DNA from 3 places in the Staphylococcus ureilyticus genome. Region 1 is predicted to be linked to each of the others. Evidence: predicted binding sites of a transcription regulator. Region 1 holds the regulator's gene; each other region holds the start of a gene.
What was found. Region 1 encodes LexA, which represses DNA repair genes until DNA is damaged. Its sites were predicted from a motif close to CGAACATATGTTCG; they were not measured.

Region 1 (6,914 bases):
ATTTACCACTGATTGCTAACTTAAATGATTCAGCTAATTCTGGATATTTTTCATTGTATGTTTCAACAAGTTTATTCCAGCTTTCTTCTTTTTCATTAGCACGTTTCAACATTGTTTGTTGGAAAATTTCATATACTTCATCAGGTACGTTAAAGCGTTTTTCAGGATCCAAACCATAGTTTTCTAATGCTAATTTTCTTTCTTCTTCACCTAATGGAGCTCCGTGTACACCATGAGAAGCTTGTTTGTTTGGTGCGCCGTAACCTATGATTGTTTTTACTTCGATAATTGTTGGTACATCAGAAGCTTTAGCTTCTTTAATAGCATTATCGATAGCATCTATATCATTACCATCTTTAACTAAAATATGTTCCCAACCATATGATTCAAAGCGTGTTTTAACATCTTCAGAAAATGCTTTGTTTAAATCACCGTCTAAAGAAATATCATTTGAATCATATAACACGATAAGCTTATCTAATTGGTTATGACCAGCTAATGATGCAGCTTCATGCGAAATACCTTCCATTAAATCCCCATCAGAAGCTATCACATAAGTATGGTGGTCTACTACGTTAGCGTCTTCTTTATTAAACTTACCAGCAAGATGTTTTTCAGCCATCGCCATACCTACAGACATAGCAAAACCTTGTCCTAATGGTCCAGTTGTTACTTCAACACCATCTGTATGTCTAAACTCTGGATGACCTGGAGTTTTTGAACCCCATTGTCTAAATTGTTTTAATTCATCCAATTCTAAACTACCTGAAACATGTAATAAACTATAAAGTAACGCAGAACCATGCCCTGCAGATAATACAAAACGATCTCTATCAAAGAAATCTTTTGATTGGGGGTTGAAATTTAAGTGGCGTGTCCATAATGTATATGCCATTGGAGCAGCTCCCATTGGTAATCCAGGGTGACCTGAGTTTGCTTGCTCAACAGCATCGATACTTAAAGCTCTTATCGTATCTATTGCTAATTGATCTTTTTCTTTATTCATCTAAATGACTTCCTTTCTTATAGCAAGTTTCAGTACTATTATACCTTATTTAGTATTTATTTAACAAAAAATTGATTTAGTTATTATCTTTTTTATCTTTAGAATCTAATATTTTTTTCACCTTTTCAGGTGTTACATCATTGCCCTCGGGATCAATGACTCTTGTACTTTCAATTTGTTTTTTAAAGCTTTTTCGGAAAGAATCTAAATATGCCTTCCTTAATTTCGATTGCTCTTTTGATTCAGATTCAGTTAACCCTTGTTCCTTTTTCTTTTTTGCTAACTCATTTATACGCTTAATATCTACGGCATCATTTTTCGCCATAATAAACCTCCGTAATTCATAATATAGAAAATATAACAAAAAAATAAGCGAAACTAAATAGTTACGCTTATTTTATCAATTTCCTAAGCAAATTCACTTTCACAATAAAAGTAGCTTAATATGTTATTTGGCTTTAGCTAAAAATTGATTAAGTGTTCGTTCGCTTTTTTCATCTGAGTTCATTTGATACTGTTCGTCTTTTGTAGAAACATTTGTCATTTGATGATCTGTCATTTCGTACGTCTGTTCTGATTCGGTATTATAATAAGCAGTCAATATGAATACAGTACATAAAACCATTGTAGCTAACAATACTGCAATATAAGGTTTGATTTGATATATATATAGTTTAAGCATATAAGTCACTCCTAAGAACGTTTGTTTGTATCTATACTTTATCAGAACATCTGTTCTCTGTCAATATGAAAACGAACAAACGTTTGTAAACGTTAATAATACATGCTATAATAAAAATAAATTAATGTAGGGAGTGCCTATTATGAGAGAATTAACTAAGCGACAAAATGAAATTTTTGAATATATTAAGCAGACTGTTCATTCAAAGGGTTATCCGCCAAGTGTTCGAGAGATTGGTGAAGCTGTTGGTTTAGCATCAAGTTCAACTGTGCACGGACATCTTTCTAGATTAGAAGAAAAGGGTTATATAAAAAGAGATCCAACTAAACCACGTGCAATCGAAATCGTTACCGAACAATTAGGTGAAACTGTAAACATGGAATCCACAATCCACGTGCCAGTCATCGGTAAAGTAACAGCAGGTATACCTATCACTGCTGTCGAAAATGTTGAAGAGTATTTTCCGTTACCTGAGCACTTTACATCTACACATAACAGTGATATTTTCATCTTAAATGTTGTTGGTGATAGCATGATTGAAGCTGGAATATTGGATGGAGATAAAGTTATCGTAAGAAGCCAAACGATTGCTGAAAATGGTGATATTATTGTAGCCATGACAGAAGAGAATGAAGCTACAGTCAAACGTTTTTACAAAGAAAAAACACGTTACCGTTTACAGCCGGAAAACAGTACAATGTCGCCAATCTATTTAGATCAAGTTGCTGTGTTGGGTAAAGTTGTCGGCCTATTTAGAGAAATTTAATTTTATAGATAAAGACACTCTCAATAAATAAGAGGCTACGCTCTAAGCGTAGCCTCTTATTTATTGTCATTTTTTTCTAAAACATCTTTTACTTTTTCTAGTATATCTTCTGTTTGATCTTTTTTATTTGTTGTCATAATACCTCATCCTCACAGAATACAGATACCCTTTTCAACAATGTATAAACACTATCCCGTATAATTTTCAGTCCAATAAGGTTGTTTGTGTTCATTAAAATCAACTCCGACACCTAACGTACTAAATTCATCTTTAAGGATATTTTTTCTATGACCTAAAGAGTTCATCAATCCTTGATGAGCATATATACTACTTGGTTGACCATAAGCTAAATTCTCGCCAGCTGCATTAAAATCATGGCCATCTTGTTCTAATCTATCAAATGGTGAATCACCAGATTGATTATTATGGTCAAAATAATTATTCTCAGCCATATCAGTGCTGTGTTTACGTGCTGTATCAGAGATAGCTGTCGAATAATCTAACGTATTTAACCCATGTTGTACTCTTTCAGCATTGACCAAATCAAGGTTTTGCAGTTCAAAACCTTTTGCTAAATTACGCGATGGTGTTTCATATTGATTTTGAAGTCTATTCTCCATTTTTTCACTTACTAATAGTAGCGCAGTAAGATTATTGTCATTATGTTTGTCATAAAAAGCAGTTGTGTAAATGTTGTCTTTTTTAAAATTGTCAAATTCATTATCGCGAACGTCTATACTTAAATGACCTTTGCGTTTTGCAGTTATCGGATCACCTAATCGTTCTCTAACTATATCTTTAGGAGTATTGTATTTGATTTTAGATTTTGAAGAAATAACATTTTGATTACTGTATAGTCCGTTCACTTTACCTTTAATATAACTTACCATAATAAAACGCTTATAATTCTCCGAATAGTAAGTATACCATTGCGTACCATATTCATTTGAAGTAACACGTTTTGCCTTACCTAGTTTTGTTTCAACTTCATCCTTTGACATATTCATTTGAATGTTATTCAAAGCAAATTCTTGCTCATCAGGTACTTTTAAAGCATTTTCAGTTTGTGACTGTTCAGAAGAAGACCAACTATCTACTTTTGCTTTAAATTGTTGCTGTAAATTTTCTAAAGGTGTAAATGCTTTGATTGGAGTAATTAAAACAATACAAAGAAATACAATTACATATAATAAAAATCGTTTAATTTTTTACACCCACTAGTTTATTAGTCTCTATCTCCATTAAAGATTGAGTTTCTTACTATAACATAATCCACTTTAGTTAATGAATTTAAATCATTGCCACCTGCATATGAAATAGAACTTTGTAAATCTTGTTGCATTTCAATTAATGTGTCTTTCAATAAACCTTTATGCTCAACAAACATTTTTTTGCCTTCAACATTTTTGTGTTCACCTTTTTGGAATTCTGACGCACTACCAAAATATTCTTTATACATTTTTCCATCTAATTCAACGGTTTCACCAGGTGATTCTTCATGTGCAGCAAACAGTGATCCTACCATAACCATTGATGCACCAAAACGAATTGATTTAGCAATATCACCGTGAGTTCTGATTCCTCCGTCAGCTATTATTGGTTTTCGTGCAGCTTTACTACAATGGTTCAACGCGGCTAATTGCCAACCACCTGTGCCAAAACCTGTTTTAATTTTTGTAATACAAACACGACCTGGTCCAATACCAACCTTAGTTGCGTCTGCACCAGCATTTTCCAGTTCACGTACGCCTTCCGGAGTACCAACGTTACCAGCGATAACAAATGCTTCAGGTATGTGCTTTTTAATATGTTTAATCATATTAATGACAGCATCTGAATGACCATGAGCGATATCAATTGTTATATATTCAGGAATCACATTATCATGTGCTAATTTTTCAACAAAATCAAATTCACGCTCTTTGATACCAACTGAGATTGAAGCAAATAATCCTTTATCATGCATTTTCTTAACAAATGGTATACGCGCTTCTTCATCAAATCTATGCATAATATAGAAATAATCATTTTCAGCGAACCATTCTGCTAACGTCTCATTCATTACTGTTTGCATGTTTGCAGGTACCACTGGCAATTTAAATGATTTTGGTCCAAATTTCACAGTAGTATCACATTCTGAACGACTATTTACAATACATTTATTTGGAATAAGCTGTATATCTTCGTAATCAAATATCTTCATAATTAAATAAACCCCTAACATTTATTAATAAAATAGTATTTAAAGGTAAGATTTTCAAATGAAATTCATAACTATAACTGAAAATACTTATACATACGATAGTTATTTCCGAACAATGACATTTAATTTATCTTTACCAATAGTTAATATACATTCTTTTACCTTAAATGTAAATGAACTAAAGTCTGAAATTACCAACTTGATTTTTTTACGCCTGGTATTTGACCTTTATGCGCATTTTCTCTAAATGCAATACGTGACATTTCAAACTTTCTGAGCACCCCTCTTGGACGGCCAGTTACTTTGCATCTGCGTGTCAGTCTTGTCGGTGAAGCATCTCTAGGTAATTTGCGTAATGCTTCATAATCTCCTTGCTCTTTCAATGCTTTTCTCAATTCGTAATATTGTGCTACTAAGCGTTCTCTCTTTTGTTCCTTAGCAATTTTGGATTTTTTAGCCATAATATTCTCTCCTTTTAAATCGTAATAATTACGTTTTGTATAATAACACATTCTATTCATTTATCAAACTAAAATAATTAAATGATTAAAATCCAAATAATAATTATCAATTTAAAATATAATTAACTATACACTTTTCAAAATTAAATCTTATTGAAATTAATAATAGAATATGGTAACATTTTAAAACGTAATGATTCCTGTTAAGAAAGAGGTGTTAACTTTGCGCGTAAATATAACATTAGCTTGTACTGAATGTGGTGATCGTAATTATATTAGCACTAAAAACAAGCGTAATAATCCAGAACGAATTGAACTTAAAAAGTTCTGTCCACGATTAAATAAATACACATTACATCGTGAAACAAAATAATTCTGTGCTTTCATTATCTTTTTAATACGACACTTCAAGCTAATTGTCTGGGATAAAACATCTCGGACGTAGCGTAAAAGTCAATTCTATTTCATTACAATAGAATTGACGTTTTTTATTATATAGTCATTTTATTAGTTTCAACATTCATTGAAAAAATGGTGATTTAAAAACTTTAAATACATAAAATTACTATCGCTTATTACAAATTATAATTTATTCACCAATTTTAATAGTTATTTAACAATAAAGTGTTTAATTAACACTTTTAAATAAGTTAAGCGTCTATTAATCATGGTCCCCAAGCCTTATAATGAAATCGTATATTAAAAAAATATGGAGGCGTTTTATATGGAAAATCGTCATATTACTGATAATCAAAAAAAGCACATAATCAATTCAATAACGGAGAAAACAAAAGATAAAAGCGTATGTAACTGTGAACATCCAAATATTGAAATATTAGATGGACATTATTTTCTACCATTGTTAACAGCTTCTTTAGGAAATGATCCAACACCTATGATAACTTTATTGTGTAATAATTGTGGGAAAATGCATTTTTATTCACAAAACTTCTTAGGTATAAAAACACGGTAAAGATTTTTAATAACTGTGTTATAAAATTAGGTATCATTCAGTCGAACATTATGTTGTTAGCGTTAATTAAACAATTCTTTAATAGCTTACAATTCTCCAACTTTGTAAGCTATTTTTATAAATGGAACAACTTAAAAACTAAACCATACTTAATACTTCAGCACGAAATATAAAAACGGATGATTTTTTACTTTATACTGTAAAAAATCATCCGTTTAATATCATATACGCATTACAGATAACTCAAATATTTAGAATAAATGAGCTGTTTTCATATCATTCTATACGCGAATGAAACATGGTTATGCGTGTATAACAAAATACACTTATTAATCTGCAATTTCTAGGTCTACATCATTAATGTCAATGCCTAGTGCTTTCGCAACACCTTTACCATACTCGCTATCCGCTTTATAGCAGTGACGAATATGACGATGTTGTACCTCTAAAGTAGTACCTTGCATTTCATTGGCTGTATTTTCAAAAATACGTTCTTGTTGTTCTTTTGATTGTAATCTGAATAAACGACCTGGTTGTTCGAAGTAGTTATCATCGTCTTCTCTGAAATCATATTCATAAGCTTCTCCTTCAACTTTAAGCCCAGGTTTTTTAAATTCAGGTTGATCTTCAAATGAGCCATCACTATTTGGATAGTAGTGTGTACCGCCACCTTGATTATTATCAAGAATTCTCATTTGACCATCACGACTGAATGGGCAAATATTTTCAATGCCTACACCTTTAGGTTGATTAACTGGGATTTGCCAATGGTTCACACCTAATCTATAACGTTGCGCATCACCGTATGAGAATAATCTACCTT
Region 2 (6,914 bases), 630 kb from region 1:
TAAATCATCAATATACTAGGAGGAATAATATTTGAATTCAATAGAACAATCTTTCCACAATAGTAAACAATATTTTAATACTCATGAAACCAAATCACTTAAATTTAGAAAAAAACAACTCAAACAGTTAAGTAAGAGTATTAAAAATTACGAAAATGACTTACTTGAAGCTTTTCAAAAAGATTTAGGTAAAAATAAAGTAGAAGCCTACGCAACTGAGATTGGCTTTACATTAAAAAATATTAAATCAGCTCGTAAAGAACTAAAAAATTGGGCCAAAACCAAACAAGTCAATACACCCTTATTTATGTTTCCTACCAAAAGTTACATTATGAAAGAACCTTATGGCACAGTGCTAATTATTGGACCTTTTAATTATCCATTCCAATTGTTAATAGAACCGTTGATTGGTGCAATTGCTGCAGGGAACACTATAATACTAAAACCCTCTGAATTCACACCGAATGTATCTGATGTCATACAGCAAATCATTTCCGACGCCTTTGATCCTGAGTATATTAATATCATTCAAGGAAATGCTGATACAACTCAGTCTTTACTTCATTTACCTTTTGATTATATTTTCTTCACAGGTAGTGAGCAAGTTGGACGCATCGTATATAGCGCTGCAAGCAAAAACTTAACGCCTGTAACTTTAGAATTAGGTGGAAAGTCACCTGCAATCATTGACGAAAGTGCAAATATTAAAGTTGCAAGTGAACGTATTTGTTTTGGTAAGTTTACAAATGCTGGACAAACTTGTGTTGCACCGGATTACTTACTGGTAAATCGTAAAGTAAAAGATGAGCTCATCAGTGCATTAAAAAAGACAATAACTGAATTTTATGGTACAAATATTCAAGATAGTCCAGACTTTGGACGTATTGTAAACAAAAAACATTATCACCGTTTAAATGAATTGTTAAATATTCATCACCCTGAGATTACTTTTGGTGGTCAAACTGATATTGATGAAAATTTTATTGCACCTACTATCTTAGACGGTACTACTTTCGATTCAAAAATTATGGAAAATGAAATTTTCGGACCAATTTTACCTATTATAGCTTACGATGATTTTGACGAAGCAATTGATTTAATACGTACTAAACCTAAACCACTTAGCCTTTATTTATTTAGTGAAGATGAAAACAGTTCAGAGAGAATACTAAATGAATTATCCTTTGGTGGTGGTGCAATCAATGATACCTTAATGCATTTAGCAAACCCTAATTTACCTTTTGGTGGCGTTGGTGCTTCTGGTATAGGAAAATACCATGGAAAATATTCTTTTGATACTTTTAGTCATGATAAATCATATATTTTTAAATCTACAAGGTTGGAATCAAGCCTATTGTTCCCTCCTTACAAGGGAAAATTTAAATATATTAAAGCATTCTTCAACAAATAATATTTTAATATAGTAAATCCCGAAAACTAAGCTAAGTTTTCGGGATTTTTATCATTTATTTTATTTTAAAAACTGAACACAAACACCTTCTGGTGCATTTTTATGGTCATCTGCTTTCTCTAATTTTCCAGTAACTTTGTCTCTCTTAAATACAACAACTTCATAATCACCCTCTTGATGGGCGCAAACTAAGAAGTCATCTGATTCAGTAATATTAAAATCACGAGGAAATGCCCCTCCACTTACCACTATATCTACGAGTGAAATTGTTGAGCCATTGTCTCCAAGTTTGAAGATAGCAATACTATCATGTCCTCTATTACTAATATATAAGAACTTTTGATCGTGAGATAATCTTACTGCAGCTAACTTGGTTGCACCTTCAAAATTTTCGGGTATTGTTGCATGGCGCTCAATTTCTGAGAATTCACCATTTTCGTATTCCATAACACTTACAATATTTGATAATTCGTGTACAACATAAGCGATTTTCCCATTTTCATGGAAAGCAATATGCCGTGGTCCATCTCCTGGCTCAAAGTCATATACTGCATATTCACTGTATCCATTATCTCCAAATTCATACGTTACAATCTTATCTGTCCCTAAATCCATAGCCACCACATATTTTTCATCTGGTGTTATACCAAGGTAATGGACATGAGGTTGTTCTTGTCTTTCTAAAGGACCTGTTGGGTAATCATGTGTTAACTCTTGAATTAAACGAATAACTTCACCAGTAGTCGGATTCGCTTCATAAATACGAGCCAGTCCTGCACCATAAACTGCTTCAAAAATGTATTTTCCATTTGGCGAAACTGAAACATAACATCCGCTACCTTTTGTTGAAGCTAAACATTTATTAATAAGGCTAATTTTGCCATCTTGGTCTATTTTAAAACTTGCGATACCACAGTCTTCGCCTTCACGTGTGACAGCATATAAAAATGAGTCATGCTGATTCACGTATGTTGATGCTTCTAATTCATAACCTGTTTCTACCTCAACAATCGTTCCTGTTTGTTCATCTAATTCGAAACGGTAAATGCCCTTCCCCTCTTTTTTCGTATATGAACCGATATATCCTACTGTAGTCATGTAAACCCCTCCATATAATGATACTTTCATTTTAATAAATATTAATGCTAAATGACAATATAATGGTTTTAGTGCTAATACGCGTTTATACATCATCTCATTGTAACCTATATGACAAAAATAACTTTTACTTTTATTAAACTAATTTATCTTAATTAAACATATCATTTTCTAGCTTTCACTTTAATTATTATCTGCTTTCTTTTATAAATCAGGTCAGTTTTCAGACGTTACGCTAACATTTTATTAAATATTGAAAAATAACTTGCAATAATACGAACAAGTGTTCTATTATTGAATTGAGGTGATTAGATGCTTTCAAATGAATATAATAATAAAGAAACTGATTATAGAAAAATACCTAGAGAAAAATTAAATCCTAATATTCCACAAGGCCGCGGAATGGTTAAGTGGGCACCATTTGCAACGTTACCCGAACAATTTGAGGCAGTACAACAACATATCATTGATCAAAATAAAATTGACCGTCCTATTTTATCAGACGATCAATTAAATGAACTTAATATTCAACTACATCAAGCACTACATGCAAATATACCAGTGGATATCGAATATTATAAGAATGGTTGGCTAGAATATATCACATTGGAAATTAAAAATATTGATATGCTTCATATGAATTTGGAGGGATATCCACTTGCTACTTCAAACACAATAAAATTATCGCATTTTGATATCACAAACATAAACCTAAAGCATCAGCCAACATCGTACTAAAAGTCAGTTATTGCACACATGTCATTCGCAGTCTTTCGACTGCATATACCTCCGTAGCATCTGCTTTCGGCAGCTCTTTTACTTTGGTTCGCAGTCTTTCGACTGCATATGCCTCCGTAGCATCTGCTTTCGGCAGCTCTTTTACTTTGGTTCGCAGTCTTCCGACTGCATAAGCCTCCGTAGCATCTGCTTTCGGCAGTTCTTTTACTTTGGTTCGCAGTCTTTCGACTGCATATGCCTCCGTAGCATCTGCTTTCAGCAGTTCTTTTACTTTGGTTCGCAGTCTTTCGACTGCATATGCCTCCGTAGCATCTGCTTTCAGCAGTTCTTTTACTTTGGTTCGCAGTCTTTCGACTGCATATGCCTCCGTAGCATCTGCTTTCAGCAGTTCTTTTACTTTGGTTCGCAGTCTTTCGACTGCATAAGCCTCCGTAGTATCTGCTTTCGGCAGATGAACGGAGGCTAAAAAAAAATAGAACACTTAAAAGTGTTCTATCAATTACTTAATTATTAGATTCGATGTCTGAAACGATTTCTTTTGTTTTATTTTCGATATCTTCAAAGTCTTTTTTGAAGATATAAGCGAATACAACAGCACCTATTCCTGCTGCTAACGATACAGTAAGAATTGTACCGAATACAAATTTAAATAAACCTTTAATAAAATTCCACATTCTGTTTCACCTCAATAATTTATTAACATGTCTAACAATTATGATAGCATACTTAAAGACATCAATAAATATATACCCTTTTTCAAATAAATTATTCTAAGGATTCATAATATAAAATTACATTATAAATATACTAAATAACCATTATAACTTAAATAGTTTGAAAAGAATTGGAATTTAATAACCATTTGAAGTAAACATGATACTACTATAAAATAATCATTAGATATTAATTACCCCACCAAGTTGATAGAGCATCTCTTAATTGTCCATAGTAATTTAACATAATCATCACCTCATTCAACTAAATTAAGATTTAGTTTTAAAAGTTAATTTTATGATAACTTCCACAGAACAGTAATACAATTAACATGACGTTACAATGAGATAACATTATTGTAAGGTTACACTTAACATAGGAGTTTTTTTATGCAAAAAGTACAATCAGATATTTTAACGCACCGAGGATCACATTTTGATTTAGGCGTCAAAACTGCTAAATGGATGCAGCAAACACCAATGCTAAAAAATAGAGAAAAAGAATGGAAAAAACGCATGCCTAGATTTGATATAAATATTAAAGAAACATATGAAATTTTCCAAATATATGCCCCACAAATTTGGGAAGAAATAAAAGGTATGCAAGAAGTTTTGAATCTCCCTACCAAACAAATGATATTAAACTTCGGACATTACCGTTTTACACCATTAAAAAATAGCGGTTGCACTGTCTTTTTAGGAAATGATTACATGGTACGCAATTACGACTACCATCCTGCCACTTATGATGGACGATATTTATTATTTCAACCAAATGATGGTGGTTTAGCACAGGTTGGGCCAACTTCGCGTGTAACTGGAAGAATGGATGGAATGAACGAAGCTGGACTGTCTATGGGTTACAATTTCATGCACCGTAAACATCCTGGAGACGGTTTTGTATGTTATATGATAGGTAGAATTATTCTACAGTATTGTAAAACTGTACCAGAAGCAATACAACTATTAAAGGAAATCCCACATAGAAGTTCATTTAGCTACATTGTTATGGATAAAAATCTAGATCATGCAATTATTGAAGTTACACCCCGTTCAATTAACGTGCGCTATGACCAAACTTGTACGAATCACTTTAAATTATTAACACATGAAAATAGAAATTATACAGCAGAATCAGAGGCGCGTTTAGAACGGCTTATTAAACATAAACCAGCACACCTAAATAAAGCAGAAGCTTTTAAATTATTTAATAACCCTCAATATAACATTTATAGCAAGCTTTTTAGAAGTTGGTCAGGAACAATACATACGAGTATGTATGAACCACAGACTTTAACTGCATATATTGCAATCGGTGAAAATAAACATCCGACCAAAATAAACTTTGCAAACTGGCTTAATGGACAAGCTTTATCTACAGACACACTTTTTGGTCAATTAGATACCGAATTAACCTTTGCAACTTATTAGACTATACAAAAGGAGTGAAACAGAGAACTAATTTTATTAAAAAGATTTTATTGTCTCTCTCCTAGCAATGATGATTAAAATCGAAAAAAGTACAAAATGAGTACCTGGGCTGAATCTTATACATAAGGCTCACTAACAATATGAAAAAATCTGGGACGAGTCAATGATGTCCCAGATTCTATAAAAGTAATTAATCAATCACTATATCTCCGTCAGTGGTATATAACTCTAAAATATTATCCCCATTTCCTATTTTTTGATTCACAAAATGCTTATTGTTAACTTTTTCATCTCCATGAAATGGATATAACTTTAGAAGTGTATTTTTCGGCGCCGCTTTATAACTAATATTAATATCACCTTTTTTAGCAGAAGCCTTAAAATTTGAATCGATTTCTGTATTAGATAAGTTTATGCTTCCATTATTTACTAATAACACAGACGCTTGGATAAGAGTATTTTCACTATTTATTCTGGCATTTTCAGTTTTAATATTAGCATTATTTATTTCACTATTTTTAAACGTTATAGCTGAATTTAGTCCTTTATACCTTAACTTTTCAAACTTAGATTCATTTACAAACACCTTACCTCCATTTTTATGCTTTTTTGAAAAATCTGCATCATTTACATTTAATTGTTTAACCGTTATAGTGTTATATTTACTTGAAACATGCAGTTTATTTAATTTTTCTTCAGGTAAAGTGATAATTAAGTTATCCTCAAAGTTTCTAAAAGGATTGTAATTTAAACCATAATGGTTTTCTAGTTTTTCAGTCTCTTTCACTTTCAACGTTTTATCATGATTGCTAATATCAAGATTTCTTTTACCTTTATATCTCACTGACGTTTTATCTCCAGCTTTAATTAAAACTTTACAATTTTCAGTTAAAACATCTAAATTTTTAATATCTTTAGAATCTAATACTTTATTAACACTATTTAATTTTTCATTTTGCTTTTCAAAACCGAACCATGTAACACTTCCTAAAAGAAAGCACGTTATAAATAAAGTTAATCCACCTAAAAATAACCGCTTCATAAATCTACACTTCCTTTAATTGTTCGGATATTCCATCTTAAGTATTTTAAAATTAAACGATAAACAAGTTGAGCTAGTTTAGCTATAATTACAAATAAAACAATACCTAACCCTGTAAAAGAAAAAGCAAAAAAATAATTACTTATCGCAAGACTAATCATATGATTCAATAATCCATGAACAATTAACAATATAGGGCTAATAGTTAAGAAAAACGCAACGAGTAATAAGCCACACATAAATACAGCTAGTATTACCATAGGTATCAAAATAATAATTAATGACAAAATCCCCATACCTAGAGAAGCCATTATTGCTCTGACAATATTTTTAGTATTTGGTCTATACTCGGCAGATACAATAGCATTTTTTGCCATTATCTGTTTACCAATCTGCTTTGGCGATTCTAAAGCTCCAATGATTTGGTATTCATTTTTCCCATTGTTTTCTTGTTCAAAAAAATACTGCTCATATTCATACA
Region 3 (6,914 bases), 530 kb from region 1:
ATTTTACTTCGTTCTATTGACACACATTGGACAGACCATATCGATACAATGGATCAATTGCGTCAAGGTATTCACTTACGTTCGTATGGACAACAAAATCCACTACGTGACTATCAAAATGAAGGTCACCAATTATTTGATACTATGATGCAAAACATTGAAGAAGACGTAAGTAAATATATTCTAAAATCAGTGATTTCCGTTGAAGATGACGTAGAACGTGATAAGACAACTGATTTTGGTAAAGCTGAGCATGTATCAGCAGAAGATGGAAAAGAAAAAGCGAAAGCAGAGCCTTATGTTAAAGATGAACATATAGGTAGAAATGACCCATGTCCTTGCGGTAGTGGTAAGAAGTATAAAAACTGTCATGGCGCTTAAGTTTATCTAATATGATACACATGTGAGACAGGATTTCACTATTTGAATTATTTTTATATGTCAGGCATCTTTTACAGTTAGATTGTAGCGTTTAACTGTGAAAGATGTTTTTTTAATAACATAAGCTAGCAGCGATTTGGTGCTTAAGTTGAAATTAACAGTTTATATTTTGTATCATATTTATGATAGTCTAGTAATTAATTTAGTAATTATACTTCATTCGAAAAATTTAGGAGAGATGCATAATGGAATTATCTGAAATTAAGCGTAATTTAGATGCTTATAAAGAAAAGTTAGAACAACTTAGGGGGTCTCTTTGACTTAGAAGAAAAAGAGACAAACATACAAGAATACGAAGAAATGATGGCGGATCCTTCATTTTGGGATAATCAAGATAAAGCGCAAGACGTAATAGATAAAAATAATGCTTTAAAATCTGTTGTCAATGCGTACAGAGATTTAGAAGCAAATATAGAAGATATGGAAACGACACGAGAATTATTGTTAGAAGAAGACGATACGTCGATGAAAGACGATTTAGAAGCGAGCGTCACTCATTTTCAAAACGAATTAAACCAATTTGAACTACAATTATTGTTAGATGGGCCTTATGACGCGAATGATGCAATTATTGAATTGCATCCTGGTGCAGGTGGTACTGAATCACAAGATTGGACAAATATGTTGTTGAGAATGTATCAACGCTACTGTGAGCAAAAAGGCTTTAAAGTTGAAATCGCAGACTATTTACCTGGAGATGAAGCGGGCGTAAAAAGTGTAACAATGATTGTGAAAGGTCATAATGCATATGGTTTTTTAAAAGCGGAGAAAGGTGTACATCGACTCGTACGCATATCACCGTTTGATTCATCTGGTCGTCGACATACATCTTTTGCTTCATGTGATGTCATACCACAATTTAATAACACTGAAATAGAAGTAGAAATCAATCCTGATGATATTACTGTTGATACATTTAGAGCTTCGGGCGCAGGTGGTCAACATATCAATAAAACCGAATCTGCTATTAGAATTACCCATCATCCAACAGGTATTGTGGTAAATAACCAGAATGAACGTTCACAGATCAAAAACAGAGAGGCTGCAATGAAAACATTGAAGTCTAAACTATATCAATTAAAAATTGAGGAACAAGAACAAGAAATGGCCGAAATCCGTGGAGAACAAAAAGAAATCGGTTGGGGAAGTCAAATTAGATCTTATGTATTCCATCCATATGCAATGGTTAAAGATCATAGAACAAACGAAGAAACCGGTAAAGTCGATGCAGTCATGGATGGTGATTTAGGACCGTTTATCGAAGCTTATCTACGCAAGCAAATGAATCTGAATCATTCAGAAAAAGATTAATACTTAAATAGAACAATTATTATTCATAACTTTATGAGTGAGCTAGAAACCAATGTATAACTTATTGTTTTCTAACTTACTCATATTTTTTATAGCAGTATAAAGTAGGCAAGACTGACACGTTCATACGAAACGACTGCTTAATTTATTTCAGTAATTTTTAGATAAACTACTACTTATATGTAAAACACAAACTTAAATATTACAGTTAAAGTTAACAGATATTCAAAGGTGATTAAAACTATTGTGATAAAGATAAGAAAGCTATGATTAAAGCGTTAAAAGGGGATTCATTCAAAAATATCTTTTGCATTACAAAACGATAACAAGGGTAAAAGTATTCAGAGAATATGCTATATTATGATTGATTAAATATTGAATAAAATTAGACAGCAAAGGATTGAAATACATCATGAAGAAAGGCTTAACTTTTTCTGTAACTTCTGCAGCACTGTTTTTTGGAATGAATGGTCTAGCGTCAGCTGATCAAGTACATACAGTGAAAGAAGATACGGATTTATCAAATATAGCGCATGCATTCGCAACAACGACTCATACGATACAATCATTGAATCATATGGAATTTGTGCAGTCGGTTAAGGTTGGGCAAACGCTTGTATTACCTGACGAAGATATTGTAGAAGTTAAAGAAGGCGATACACTTCAAAGTATTGCGAATAAACATCACCTCAGTTTAAATGAACTTTATCAATTAAATCCATTCATTACTGAAACAATTTATCCTGGGCAACTCATTGCAGTTTCTGAAAAAGGATCGTCACATTTAGACAACCAACTACAGAGTGCATACGTACAAAGTGACTCGAATAATGATCCATTCACAACAGGGGTAACAACTGAAAACAGTAATGCTTTCACAAGATTAGCGAACGATTATACACCAGTAAAGCAGCAATCTTGGTCAAATAACAGTGTTGATGCGCGCAATACCACTTCAAATGGTCACAACCTTCACAATAATAGCTATCAATCAAAACACTATGTAGCCGGTGGGCAGAATTATTATGCTTGGGGGCAGTGTACATACTATGCTTTTGATAGACGTCAACAACTTGGTAAATCTATAGGCAATTTATGGGGCAATGCTAATAACTGGGCATCGGCTGCGCGTCAAAATGGTTATGTGGTTAATGCTACACCTGAAGTAGGTGCTATTTTACAGAGTAGCGCTGGAAATTATGGTCATGTAGGGATTGTAGAACGTCAAAACAGTGATGGCTCCATTTTAGTTTCAGAGATGAACATGCAAGGCTTGGGACAAAAATCCTATAGAACGATTTACAATTCAGGACAATATAATTATATTCATTAAAAAATAAAAACTTATATCTAGCAGTTTCATCTGAAATTGTAACAATATTCTTAATGTATAGCCCGGGACATAAACATGTCTCGGGCTTATTATCTTAAAGGTCCTGCATACAGTCTAAACGCCTCAGAGTCAGTATTTTTCACACTTAATATACTTTTCACTAAAATTTATTACAGTCTTATTTTTTTTGAATTTTGTAAAATGAGTAAAACTTGAAAGACAAAAAAGTAAGTTATATTTTAAAATTAGATCGATTTGATGATATTTAACGGCATTAAAAAGACATTTTACATATGGAATGATATTATAAAATCAAGTATAATCAATCATTAAATAAATGAGGAGGCGCTATCATGGGAGTACATCAATATTTTAAACGTTTATCAGACTTAGAAAAATTAATACGATTGCCTGGGAAATTTAAATATTTTGAGCATAATGTTGCTGCACATTCTTTTAAAGTGACTAAAATTGCTCAGTATTTAGGCACAGTAGAAGAATATCACGGTAATAAAGTAGATTGGAAAAGCTTATACGAAAAAGCCTTAAACCATGATTTCGCCGAAATTTTTACAGGAGATATAAAAACGCCAGTCAAATATGCGAGTGGAGAATTAAAAAAATTATTCTCACAAGTAGAAGAAGAAATGGTAGATCATTTTATAAACGAAGAAATACCAGAACAATATCAATCCATATATCGAGAGCGACTGCAAGAAGGAAAAGACGATTCGCTAGAAGGTCAAATCTTATCAGTTGCTGATAAAATTGATTTGTTATATGAAACATTTGGTGAAATTCAAAAACGTAACCCTGAACCACTATTTTTTGAAATATACGAAATGTCATTAGAAACAATCATGCAATTTGATCATTTGAATTCAGTACAAGATTTTATAGAAAATATTATTCCTGAAATGCTTACAGAGCGATTTATACCAAAATCGGAATTACGAGAAACAACGATGTCTATTTTAAATAATAGGAACGGGTGACATGAATGATCTGGTATATACTTGCATCTTTTTTTCCATGCATACTTGTCGTATTGTTTAGCGTACTGACTAGGAGTAAATGGGTAGGTACGATTTTAACTTTGATTTTAATAGGTACTTCAATTGAAAAAGGATTTTTTCATGATGAATGGATTATTTTTATAGATGTTGCTTCATTATTAGCAGGTTACTTAATTATTGACCAACTAGAACTCCATAAAAAAGAAGATGATTAAGTATTAAGCGTTAAGCAACTTAATTGTAATAGCATGATGAAAGGTATATAATTATTTAACTTCATTTTATCTGAATAAAAATTTATGAACGCAAACAAACATGGTATTATACTGTGTTTGTTTTTATTTAGTGAAATATCATTTTCGCGAACAAATGTTTGTATTGAAGGTAATAAATCTGTTAAAATGTAAACTGTTAATAGTATACTTAAGTAAAATATAGTTACAGCCACTATAGTAAGTCGCGTATTAAATGAGATATTTAAACTATGTTCGAACGGATAGAAATATAATAGGAGGCATGTGTCATTATGGAACACTACCCATTTAAATTACAATCGAATTTTGATCCTAAAGGTGATCAACCAGAAGCGATTCGACAAATTGTAGATGGTGTGAATGCGGGTAAGAGACATCAGACTTTACTTGGAGCTACGGGTACAGGTAAGACATTTACAATGAGTAATGTGATTCAACAAGTTGGTAAACCGACTTTAATCATCGCCCATAACAAAACGTTAGCAGGACAATTATATAGTGAATTTAAAGAATTCTTTCCTGAAAATAGAGTCGAGTATTTTGTCAGTTACTACGATTATTATCAACCAGAGGCGTATGTACCATCAACTGACACATTTATTGAAAAAGATGCGTCAATTAATGATGAAATTGATCAATTGCGTCACTCTGCGACAAGTGCACTATTTGAAAGAGATGACGTCATTATAATAGCTAGTGTGAGCTGTATCTATGGTTTAGGTAATCCAGAAGAATATCGGGACTTAGTGGTTAGTGTTCGTGTAGGTATGGAAATGGACAGAAGCGAGTTACTTAAAAAATTAGTAGATGTGCAATACACAAGAAATGATATAGATTTCAGACGCGGTACGTTCCGAGTTAGAGGAGATGTTGTAGAAATATTTCCTGCCTCTCGTGAAGAAATGTGTATTCGCGTTGAATTTTTCGGAGATGAAATAGATAGAATACGAGAGGTTAATTACTTAACTGGAGAAGTGTTGAGAGAGCGCGATCATTTTGCTATTTTCCCAGCTTCCCACTTCGTTACACGAGAAGAAAAAATGAAATCTGCCATCCAACGTATTGAAAATGAACTTGAAGAGCGATTATCAGAATTACGTTCTGAGAATAAATTGCTTGAAGCTCAGCGCTTAGAACAAAGAACGAATTATGATTTGGAAATGATGAGAGAGATGGGATTTTGTTCAGGTATTGAAAATTATTCTGTACATTTGACGCTTAGACCCATGGGTTCCACGCCTTATACATTGCTTGATTATTTTGGAGATGACTGGCTTGTGATGATTGATGAGTCACATGTGACATTACCACAAATTAGAGGTATGTATAATGGTGACCGTGCGCGTAAACAAGTACTTGTGGATCATGGATTTAGGCTACCAAGTGCTTTAGACAATAGACCGTTAAAATTTGAAGAATTTGAAGAAAAAACGAAACAACTCGTATATGTATCTGCTACACCAGGACCTTATGAATTAGAACATACAGATGAAATGGTGGAGCAAATCATTCGTCCAACAGGATTATTAGATCCTAAAATTGAAGTGAGACCTACAGAAAATCAAATTGATGATCTGCTTGGCGAAATACAAACGCGTATTGAACGAAATGAACGTGTTTTAGTAACGACATTGACTAAAAAGATGAGTGAAGACTTAACCACGTATATGAAAGAAGCAGGCATTAAAGTGAATTATTTACATTCAGAAATTAAAACTTTAGAGCGAATTGAAATTATTCGAGATTTACGTGTGGGTACCTACGATGTGATTGTTGGTATTAACTTATTAAGAGAGGGTATTGATATACCAGAAGTATCACTAGTCGTTATTTTAGACGCAGATAAAGAAGGCTTCTTACGCTCTCAGAGATCACTTGTCCAAACAGTAGGTCGTGCAGCCCGTAATAGTGGTGGTGAAGTGATTATGTATGGTGATAAAATTACGGATTCAATGCGCTATGCACTTGATGAAACAGAGCGTCGTAGATCGATTCAACAAGCATATAATGAAAAACATAATATTACACCAACTACTATTAATAAAAAAATTCATGATGTGATCAGTGCTACTGTTGAAACAGATGAAACAAACGAAGCAAAACGTACGGAAGTACCTAAGAAAATGACGAAAAAAGAGCGTGAGAAAACGATTGATAATATAGAAAAAGAAATGAAGCAAGCAGCTAAAGACTTAGACTTTGAAAAAGCAACTGAACTCAGAGATATGTTGTTTGAATTAAAAGCAGAAGGGTGACGAAAATGAAACAACCATCCATTGTAGTTAAAGGGGCACGTGCCCATAATTTAAAAGATGTTGATATTGAAATACCTAAAAATAAACTTATAGTTATGACAGGTTTATCTGGATCAGGCAAATCTTCATTGGCTTTTGATACGATTTATGCAGAAGGTCAACGTAGATATGTAGAGTCATTAAGTGCTTATGCAAGACAGTTTTTAGGACAAATGGATAAACCAGATGTCGATACAATTGAAGGTTTATCTCCTGCGATTTCAATAGACCAAAAAACAACGAGTAAAAACCCAAGATCTACGGT

Region 2: MUA21_RS08370 (YolD-like family protein) is a predicted target of LexA. The motif match lies at 2,786-2,799, and genes of this name have one in related genera.
Region 3: uvrB (excinuclease ABC subunit UvrB) is a predicted target of LexA. The motif match lies at 4,464-4,477, and genes of this name have one in related genera.

The regions. Positions count from the first base shown of each region.
Region 1 covers NZ_CP094825.1:1,056,761-1,063,674, reverse strand. The annotation lists gene tkt (transketolase) at 1-1,006, opposite strand, end outside; gene MUA21_RS05130 (DUF896 domain-containing protein) at 1,083-1,331, opposite strand; gene sosA (DNA damage-induced cell division inhibitor SosA) at 1,455-1,688, opposite strand; gene lexA (transcriptional repressor LexA) at 1,831-2,454, shown strand; gene MUA21_RS05115 (CAP domain-containing protein) at 2,643-3,659, opposite strand; gene guaC (GMP reductase) at 3,680-4,657, opposite strand; gene rpsN (30S ribosomal protein S14) at 4,849-5,118, opposite strand; gene rpmG (50S ribosomal protein L33) at 5,342-5,491, shown strand; gene MUA21_RS05095 (hypothetical protein) at 5,843-6,091, shown strand; gene MUA21_RS05090 (catalase) at 6,421-6,914, opposite strand, start outside.
Region 2 covers NZ_CP094825.1:1,683,082-1,689,995, forward strand. The annotation lists gene MUA21_RS08360 (aldehyde dehydrogenase) at 32-1,411, shown strand; gene pglS (6-phosphogluconolactonase) at 1,472-2,509, opposite strand; gene MUA21_RS08370 (YolD-like family protein) at 2,822-3,247, shown strand; gene MUA21_RS08375 (hypothetical protein) at 3,255-3,728, opposite strand; gene MUA21_RS08380 (hypothetical protein) at 3,751-3,921, opposite strand; gene MUA21_RS08385 (C45 family autoproteolytic acyltransferase/hydrolase) at 4,351-5,391, shown strand; gene MUA21_RS08390 (DUF4097 family beta strand repeat-containing protein) at 5,582-6,433, opposite strand; gene MUA21_RS08395 (HAAS signaling domain-containing protein) at 6,430-6,914, opposite strand, start outside.
Region 3 covers NZ_CP094825.1:527,243-534,156, forward strand. The annotation lists gene secA (preprotein translocase subunit SecA) at 1-381, shown strand, start outside; one part of gene prfB (peptide chain release factor 2) at 627-698, shown strand; one part of gene prfB (peptide chain release factor 2) at 700-1,752, shown strand; gene MUA21_RS02465 (CHAP domain-containing protein) at 2,165-3,085, shown strand; gene MUA21_RS02470 (YfbR-like 5'-deoxynucleotidase) at 3,439-4,080, shown strand; gene MUA21_RS02475 (CsbA family protein) at 4,086-4,316, shown strand; gene uvrB (excinuclease ABC subunit UvrB) at 4,625-6,610, shown strand; gene uvrA (excinuclease ABC subunit UvrA) at 6,616-6,914, shown strand, end outside.